One region of the Micromonospora echinofusca genome, then DNA from elsewhere that is predicted to be linked to it. Evidence: riboswitches for the same ligand, from Rfam matches in the RefSeq annotation. Region 1 holds a riboswitch; the other holds the start of a gene.
What was found. A riboswitch is a leader RNA that binds a small molecule or an ion and turns the genes downstream of it on or off. The one in region 1 is predicted to bind S-adenosylmethionine.

Region 2: it holds a riboswitch for S-adenosylmethionine, as region 1 does, so the genes downstream of both, GA0070610_RS12515 (ABC transporter substrate-binding protein) here and GA0070610_RS00335 (aminotransferase class V-fold PLP-dependent enzyme) in region 1, are expected to answer to the same signal.

What each region holds. Positions count from the first base shown of each region.
Region 1 is NZ_LT607733.1:68,092-72,908, reverse strand. It holds gene GA0070610_RS00350 (AI-2E family transporter) at 1-829, opposite strand, end outside; gene GA0070610_RS00345 (GroES family chaperonin) at 983-1,321, shown strand; gene GA0070610_RS30795 (hypothetical protein) at 1,420-1,587, shown strand; gene GA0070610_RS00340 (PrsW family intramembrane metalloprotease) at 1,651-3,141, opposite strand; SAM riboswitch class IV at 3,164-3,284, shown strand; partial or broken gene GA0070610_RS00335 (aminotransferase class V-fold PLP-dependent enzyme) at 3,331-4,619, shown strand; gene GA0070610_RS00330 (DMT family transporter) at 4,740-4,817, opposite strand, start outside.
Region 2 is NZ_LT607733.1:2,862,069-2,866,544, reverse strand. It holds gene GA0070610_RS12525 (MFS transporter) at 1-428, opposite strand, end outside; gene GA0070610_RS12520 (RraA family protein) at 661-1,392, shown strand; SAM riboswitch class IV at 1,482-1,593, shown strand; gene GA0070610_RS12515 (ABC transporter substrate-binding protein) at 1,863-2,729, shown strand; gene GA0070610_RS12510 (amino acid ABC transporter permease) at 2,770-3,549, shown strand; gene GA0070610_RS12505 (amino acid ABC transporter ATP-binding protein) at 3,552-4,289, shown strand; gene GA0070610_RS12500 (phosphotransferase family protein) at 4,301-4,476, opposite strand, start outside.

The DNA of each region.
Region 1 (4,817 bases):
CCCAGGACGCCCGCCCGGCGTCGTCGACCTTCCAGCGGGCGGCCACCGGCAGCAGCCGGACCAGGAAGCGCCAGATCTTGTTGCCGTCGCGCAGGAAGAAGAAGGTGGCGAAGAGCACCAGCAGCGTGCCGGTCAGCACCTCAGCCAGCGTGGCGGCCGTGGAGAGGGCGCCGCTGGTGAACCTCTCGGTGTTGTTGTTGATCCACTTCTGGCCCTCGTCGATGTAGTTGTCGAGCTGGCCGTCGGAGAGGTGCAGCGGCCCGGTCTTCAGCCAGTCCTGGATCTGCCGGACGCCCTCGGAGGACTTCTTGCTCAGCTCCGGCACGCCCTGGATGAACTCGTTCACCACCAGGGTCAGCGTGCCGATCACCGCGGCCAGGCCGCCCACCAGCACCACCGCCGTCGCCATGGACCGCGGGAAGCGCGCCCGCAGCAGCCAGCCGACCGCCGGCGCGAGCAGCGCCGAGAGCAGCAGTGCGACGGCCAGCGGGATGACCACGATCCGGACGGTGCCGACGATCTTCAACAGCGCCCAGGCGACGACGCCGATCACGATCAGCCGCCAGGACCACGCGGCGGCGATCCGCAACGCGTGCGGCACGTCCGCGTCGTCCCGGCTGGAGGTGGAGTTGTGCATGGCACCGGGCGGCGGGGCGCCGACCACGGTCGCGGACGGCGCAGCCGCCGGTCCGGGGGACGTCGGCGAGGCCACGCCGGCCGGTTCGGGAGCGTCGGCCGGGTCCGCGCGGCGGGCGCGCGCCGACTGCCGGCCCGACTCGTACGCGCGACGGAGCCGTCCGCGTAACTGCTCGAAGCGGCTCAAGCGCACCTCCTGGCAAGAGAACCTGTCCGCCCATGCCGATGGGCGGACAGGATACGTCCGACGACGCCACCGTAGGGCAGGTCCGCCACACATTGCCCCCCGGCCCCCGGCGCGTAACCGCCCACGGCCGGCCGACCGGGACACGGTAGCGTTTCCGGCGTGACCGCCGACCAGAATCTCGACTCCGGGCTGCCGATCCGCCTGCTGCACGACCGCGTGCTGGTGCGGATGGAGGGCAGCGAGGGTGAGCGACGCTCGACCGCCGGCATCGTGATCCCGGCGACCGCCGCCGTGGGCAAGCGCCTGGCCTGGGCCACCGCCGTGGGGGTGGGGCCGAACGTGCGCGCCATCGTCTCGGGCGACCGGGTCCTCTTCGATCCCGACGACCGCTCCGAGGTCGAGTTGCACGGCCGCGGGTACGTGCTGCTGCGCGAGCGCGACGTGCACGCCGTGGCCGCCGAGCGGGTGGAGAACGACTCCACCGGCCTCTACCTCTGATCCCGTCCCCGCCCCACCCGCCCGGATGAGGGCGTCGGTGCCGTTTGCGTCGCTCCCGGCCGGGAAGCCAGCCGCACCACCGGCCCTGGGGAGGGACGATGCCGGTACTCGTGAAGAAGATTCTGCTCTGGGGGAGCGTCGCGTTCCTGATCTACTTCATGGCCTTCCGGCCGGAGGGCGCGGCGGAGATGTTCAAGGCGATCGGGGCGGGACTGATGGCGATGGCGCAGGGCCTCGGTGACTTCCTCACCAGCCTGATGACCTGACGACCGGGGCCGGCCCGAGCGGGGCGGCCCCGGTCGCGGATCCGGGGTCCCCCGGCGTCCGCGTCAGTGGTGACCGGGGTGCCACGGCGCCGGTGGCTGCTGGCCGTACCAGCCGGGCGGGCCGAAGCCGGCCGGGTGCACCGGGGGCGGCGGCGGGACGAGCACCACCGGGATCGGCACGACGGGCTCGTCCGGCGCCTCGACCGAACGCTGCGTGCCGTCCGGGAAGCGCAGGTGGTAGCGCTGCCCGTCCCAGATCCCCACCGGCACCTGCGGGTCCCGGCCCACGAAGAACGACCGGTACGCGCCGATCGCCTCCAGCAGCTCCCGTTCCTCCCGCGCGGTCCGCTCCCGGTCGGCCGGGTGCCGGTCCAGGCCGCGCAGCGCGCCGTCGCGCAGCAGCGCCAGCCGGGTCGCCGCGAACTGGTAGCCGCGCATCGCCTTCAACCCGCCGTCGCCGGCCACCCGCTTGGCCCACACCCGGGCCGCGTGCCGCCGTCCCAGGCTGCTCAGCGCCGCCACCTCCGGCGGGGTGAGCCATCCCGCCCGGACGTAGTCGGGCAGGGTCCGCTCGGTGAGCCGCCCCTCCCAGGCCCGTAGCCAGACGGCGAGCCCGACCATGCCGAAGAAGACCGGCACCATCACGCCGATGAAGCCGTACAGCATGATCAGCGTCTCGCCGGTGGCCTGGGTGAGCGTCGGCAGCAGGTTCCAGAGCCCGTGCAGCATCATCGCCAGGAGCAGGCCGGCGAGCGGCGCGAGCACCCGCACCCACCGGTCGGCGGCGCGCGCGGCGATGCCCAGCCCCACCCCGGTCATCGAGGTGAACAGCGGGTGGGCGAAGCCGAAGAGCAGGATCCGGACGATGAAGATGGCGATGACCTGCTGGGTGCCGGTCGCCGGCCCGTACCGCTCCACGCCGCTGGCGTAGCCGTAGCCGCCCAGGTAGAGGATGTTCTCCACCATCGCGAACCCGACCGCGGAGAGCCCGCAGTAGACCAGGGCGTCGGTGATCCCGGAGATCTCCCGGCGGCGGAAGATCAGCAGCAGGATCGGCCCGAGGGCCTTGGTCAGCTCCTCGATGAAGGGCGCCACCAGCACCGCGGTCAGCGCGGTCGGCAGCCCCCAGTCCTCGAACAGCCCGGCCGAGAACTCGTTGACGGTCAGCGAGGCCGCGGTGGAGACGAACGCGCCCCAGGCGAAGCAGAAGATCAGGTACTTGAGGGGTTCGGGCTCGTAACGGTCCAGCCAGAGGAAACAGCCCACCAGCACCGGAACCGGGAGGATCGCGGCGACCACGCCGATCAGCAGCGCCTCGACGCCCAGGTTCTCCCCCAGCGTGAAGACCATGAACAGCGCGCACGCCGCGATGAACAGGACGGTGCCGGCCAGCACCAGGGCCCGACGCCACCCCAGCCGACGCAGCGGCATCCGGGGCCCGGCCCCGCCGGGCGGCGGGACGGCGGGCGCGGTCGGCGACGGCAGGGACGCGCCGGGCGGGGTGTCGGCCATGCGGTCAGCGTAGCCATCCCCGGCCGGCTGGTCCGGTCGCATCGACCCGGCTATGCTGCCGGCAGGTCACGAGCGCCAGCGTCAAGCCCCGGCTTGCTGGCCGGCAACCCTCGTCGAGTTCGCGGTGGGGTGCCCCGGGTGATGACCGGGCCCGGCCCGATCCGCGCGCCGGGCAAGCGCGGACCCCGCCCGTGTGCGCCCACCCGGGGTCCTGGACCCCGGAGGTCGGCCGTGACCGTCACCCTCGTACCCCCGCCCGCGCCGCAGCCGCCCGCCGTCGCCGGCCCGCTCGACGTGCTCGGCGTACCCGGGCAGGTGAACCTCGACTACGCGGCCACCGCGCCCTGCGCGCGGGCCGCGGCCGACGCGGTGGCCGAGCTGCTGCCCTGGTACGCCAGCGTGCACCGCGGCGCCGGGGCGCTGTCGCGGCGCTGCACCCTCGCCTACGAGCGCGCCCGGCAGACGGTCGGCGACTTTCTCGGCGCCCGCGCCGGCGACCACGTGGTCTTCACCCGCAACACCACGGACGCGCTGAACCTGCTGGCCCGGGCGCTGCCCGCCGGCACGACGGTGGTCACCTTCGGCGGGGAGCACCACGCCAACCTGCTGCCCTGGCCGCGCGGTTCGGTGCGGCTGCCGGTGCCCGGGGAGCCCGCCGGGGCGGTACGCGCGCTCGACGCCGCGCTCGGCGAGCTGCGCAGGCCGGACGCCGCCGGCCACCGGCCCACCCGCCCCGGTGCCGGACACGGGCCGCCCGTGCTGGTGGCGGTGACCGCCGCCAGCAACATGACCGGCGAGCGCTGGCCGGTGGCCGAGCTGGCCCGGGTGGCCCGGCGGCACGGGGCCCGGATCGCGGTGGACGCCGCGCAGCTCGCCCCGCACGTGCCGGTCGACGTCGCCGACCTCGACGTCGACTACCTCGCGCTCTCCGGCCACAAGCTGTACGCGCCCTTCGGCGCGGGGGTGCTCGTCGGGCGGGCGGACTGGCTGGACGCCGCCCCGCCGTACCTGGCCGGCGGGGGCGCCACCAGCCACGTCGGGGCCACCACCCACGACGTACGGTGGGCGACCGGCCCGGCCCGGCACGAGGCGGGCACCCCGAACCTGCTCGGCGCGGTCGCCCTGGCGGCGGTCTGCGCCACCCTGGCCGACGCCGACCGGGTCGCCCTGCACGACGCCGAGCAGGCCCTGCTGACCCGGCTGCGCGAGGGCGTCGCGGCCCTGCCGCACGTGGTGGAGCTGCGCACGTTCGGGCCGGCGGCGCCCCGGGTGGGCATCGTGTCGTTCGTGGTGGCCGGGACTCGGCACAGGTGGCGGCGGAGCTGGCCGCGACGTACGACATCGGGGTGCGCGACGGCCTCTTCTGCGCCCACCCGCTGGCCCGGCGGCTGCTCGACGAGGCGGCCGCCCGCAGCGGCCGGCGGGACCTGCCGCCGACCGCCCTGCGGGCCAGCATCGGCCTGGGCAGCACGACCGGGCACGTGGACCGGCTGCTCGCCGCCCTCGCCGCGCTGGCCTGACGGGCCCGGGCGGCGGCCGGGCCGGCCCGGAAGCCCACTCCGCCCGCAGCGGCAGGCCGGGCGGCCGGGCCGGCGGGCGCGCGGGGCCGGCGGGCGAGGCCGACGGGCGGCGCGGAGCCGTCAGGCCTGCTTCGCCACGGGTGCCAACGTGCGGCCGCGGGTGCGCTGGATCAGCACGACGCACGCCAGCACCGCCAG
Region 2 (4,476 bases), 2.8 Mb from region 1:
TCGCGCCAGAGCACCCGCAGGCACGACTCGAACGGCGGCGCGCCCGCCCCGGCCAGGGCGGCGGCGCACACCGTCACCGGCAGGTTCACGTGCGCGGCGGTGAGGGCGAAGCCGATCGTCGACGCCGTCACGGACAGCCACAGCACCGGCGGCTGTCGCCAGCGCTGCGCCATCCGGGCGAGCATCGGCTGGCCCACGGCGGTGCCGGCGGTGAACGCGCCGACGAGCAGGCCCGCGACGGTCAGCGTCATCGTCTCGCGGGCGAACACCAGCAGGGCCAGCGGGGCCGCGCCGAGCGGGATCCGGCCGAGCAGGCTGGCCGCCAGGACCCGGGCGGCCCGTGGCGCCCGGAGCACCGCGACGGCGGAGGTGTCGGTGGGGTCGGCGGCGGCGGGTGGTACGACGCCGGTGTGGTCGGGTGTGGGCATGGCGGAGCGCTCCCGAAGGTGTGGCGGAGGTGAACGGCGGGCGGCGTGGCACCGGGCCGGTCAGGGAGCGAAGTCGGAGCGTTGGTGGTCGTTGCCGTACAGCGGCAGGTCGGGGGTGATCCAGCGGCCGTAGGCGACGGCGACGGCCTCGATCGGGATCACGTGGACAGTCTAGGTCCGAGCCAGCGGCACCGGATTGGACCTCGCCGCGTCGGCACCCGTGCTCCCTACGATGACGACCCACGAACCACCACGCCGCCGGGAGGACGTCATGCGGGAGCGCTTCGCCGAGCTGTCCACCCCGCTGATCGCCGACGCCTGCGTACGCCTCGGCGTGCCCCCGCGCGCGGCGCCGGCCGGGATCCGGGCGGTCGTGCCCGGTCACCGCCTCGTGGGCCGGGTGCTGCCGGTGCGCCATCACGGCAGCGTGGACGTGTTCCTGGAGGCGTACGGCACCGCCGCCCCCGGTGACGTCCTCGTCATCGACAACGGCGGCCGGAGCGACGAGGCGTGCGTCGGTGACCTGGCGGTCCTGGAGGGCGTCGCGGCCGGGATCGCCGGCCTCGTCGTCTGGGGCCTGCACCGGGACACGCCGGAGCTGGTGGAGATCGGCCTGCCGGTCTTCAGCTACGGCAGCCTGCCGGCAGGGCCGGCCCGGCTCGACCCGCGGGAGGCGGAGACGCTCACCAGCGCCCGGGTGGGGCCGCACCTGGTGACCGCCGACGACCTCGTCGTCGCCGACGACGACGGGCTGCTGTTCCTGCCCGCCGCGCGGGCCGCGGAGCTGTTCGCGGCGGCGGAGCGCATCGGCACCGTCGAACGGCTCCAGGCCCGGCGCATCCGTGCCGGGGAGACGCTGCGGGAGCAGACCGCCTTCGCCGACTACCTGGCCCGTCGCGCCGCCGAGCCCGGGCTCACCTTCCGGCAGCACCTGCGCCGCGTCGGCGGGGCGATCGAGGAGTGACCGGGACCACCCCGGGGGCGGCGGGAGCGCGTGAGGGTGGTCATAACGGCTGGACGGCCCGGCGTGGCGGGCTGCTAGCCTCGTCGGCAGGTCATGAGCGCCAGCGTCAAGCCCCGGCTCGCTGGCCGGCAACCCTCGTCCGCGCAGGGGTGCCCCGGGTGAAGACCAGGCATCGGAGCGGCTCCGGTGCAAGCGCGGCCTGGTTCCCAGGTCGACACCGACCGAGGAGAGCCATGTCCCTGCGCACCTTCCCCCCACCGGCGGTTCCCGCCGTGGCACCGGCGTCGCCGGCGCTGACGCGGCGCCGCCACATCGACATGATGCGGGTCTGCGCCACCTCCTGTCGCCCCGGCGACGCGCGCTAGGCGCGCCCCCTCTTCCCGGAACCATCCCAGCGGTACGCCCATCGGGCGCACCGTCGGCGACGCACGCCCGTGCCCGTCGCCGGAGACACCTCATCGGAGACACCTGTGCGCATCCTCTCGTCCCTCACCCGGGCCGCCGCCCTCGGCGTGGCCGCCGTCCTCGCCGCCACCACCCTGACCGGCTGCGGCGACGACGCGGCCGGCGCGGCCGACAACCCGTACGGCCTGCTCCAGCCGGGCGTGCTGCGCGCCGGCACGCTCACCGACGCCCCGCCGAACGTCTACCTCAAGGACGGCAGGTTCACCGGCTTCGACAACGACCTGCTCGTCGCGGTCGCGCAGAAGGTCGGCCTGAAGGTGGAGTTCGTCGGCACCGACTTCTCCGCCCTGCTCTCGCAGGTCAACAACCGCAAGTTCGACGTCGGCAGCTCCTCGATCACGATCACCGAGGCGCGCAAGAAGACCGTCGACTTCGGCAACGGCTACGACTTCGGCCACTTCGGACTCGACGTGCCGGCTGGCTCGTCGATCACCGGCTTCGACCAGCTCGCCGGCAAGCGGGTGGTGGTCGTGCAGGGCACCGTCCAGGACGACTACGCCACCGGCGAGGGGCTCGATCCGGTCCGGGTGCCCGACTACAACGGCGCGATCAACCAGCTCAAGGCCGGTACGGCCGACGCCTGGATCGCCCCCGCCGAGATCGGCGACTCCTCGGCCGCCGGCAGCGGCGGCAAGATCACGGTGGCGGCCACGCTGCTCAGCCCGGCCCCGACGGCGTACGCGGTCGCCAAGGGCAACGACAAGCTGCGCGAGGCGCTGGACAAGGGCCTCGACGAGGTGATCGCCGACGGCACGTGGAGCCGTCTGCAGGCCCAGTACTACCCGGGCCGGCCGATCCCGGCCGACTTCACGCCGGGCAGCGGCACGGTCCCGGTGCCGTCGGCGTCGGTCTCGGCGTCGGCCACCTCCTGAGACGTAGCGACGACGAGCGAGCGGGGCGGTGGGAGCGACGATGGATCCGTTGAGCACCCTGTGGGAGACCTTCTTCGACGCGGACTCCATGCGCGAGGCGCTGCCCGAGATGCTGACGGTGGGGCTGCCCAACACGCTGATCCTGGCGATCTCCGCCGCCCTGCTCGGCTCGGTGCTCGGCATGGCGCTGGCCGTCGCCGGCATCTCGCGTACGCGATGGTTGCGGTGGCCGGCGCGGGTCTACACCGACGTGTTCCGCGGCCTGCCGGCCGCGGCGACGATCCTGCTCATCGGGGTCGGCCTGGCGCCGCTGGGGATGCAGGTGTGGGGACCCAACCCGTATCCCCTCGGCATCCTGGCCCTGTCGCTGATCGCGGCGGCCTACATCGGCGAGATCTTCCGCTCCGGCATCCAGTCGGTGGAGGCCGCGCAGTTGGAGGGCGCCCGGGCGCTGGGCCTGTCCTGGGGCGAGGCGATGCGCCTGGTGATCGTCCCGCAGGGGATCCGGCGGGTGCTGCCGGCCTGGGTGAACCAGCTCATCGCGCTGATCAAGGACTCCAGCCTGGTCTACTTCCTCGGCCTGCTGGCCAGCCAGCGCGAGCTGTTCCGCATCGGGCAGGACTACGCGGCCAACACCGGCAACCAGTCGGCGCTGCTGCTGGCCGGGCTGTTCTACCTGACGTTGACGGTCCCGCTGACGCACGCCGTCAACTGGATCGACCGGCGGCTGCGGCACGGCCGGCAGGCCACCTCCGGCGACGCCGACGACGACGACCTCGACCTGGCGCTGCCGGGCGCGGCGGGAGGGAACCAGCGATGAGCATCGACACGACGACCTCGGTGAGCCTGAGCGTCCGCGACGTGCACCTCGCCTTCGGGGCGAACCGGGTGCTGCGCGGCGTCGACCTGGACGTGGCGCGCGGAGCGACGGCCTGCGTGATCGGCCCGTCCGGGTCGGGCAAGTCCACCCTGCTGCGTACGATCAACCGGCTCATCGAGCCCGACCGCGGCGACGTGCTGCTCGACGGGCGCAGCGTGCGCGGCGACGACCCGGACGCCCTGCGGCAGCGGGTGGGCATGGTCTTCCAGCAGTTCAACCTCTTCCCGCACATGAGCGTGCTGCGCAACGTCACCCTCGCGCTGCGCCGCATCCGCAAGCTCGACGCGGACGAGGCGGCGGCTCTCGCCCGCGACCACCTGGAGCTGGTGGGGCTGGCGGCCAAGGCCGACGCCCGCCCGGCGCACCTCTCCGGCGGGCAGCAGCAGCGGGTCGCGATCGCCCGCGCGCTGGCGTTGCGCCCGCAGGTGATGCTCTTCGACGAGGCGACCTCCGCCCTGGACCCGGAGCTGGTCAAGGGTGTGCTGGGGCTGATGGCCGAGTTGTCCGCCGGTGGCATGACGATGGTGGTGGTGACCCACGAGATGGGCTTCGCCCGCGAGGTCGCCGACACGGTGGCGTTCATGGATCGCGGCGTGGTGCTGGAGGCCGGTGAGCCGGCCGCGATCTTCGAGCGGGCGGCGCACCCCCGGCTGCGCCGCTTCCTCTCCCAGGTGCTCTAGCGCCGAGCCGGTCAGGGGCGGTCGACGAGAGCGCGATACGTCTCGTCCGTCCGCGTCGGTAGGCTCCGCAGTTCCGCGGTGAGCTTTTCGAGGTACTCGGGCGGCCCGGCTTCGGCGAACCACAGCCAGAGTTCGGCGGCGTGGATCGGCAACCAGGCTTGGACCGTGGCCGGGTCAGCTCCATATC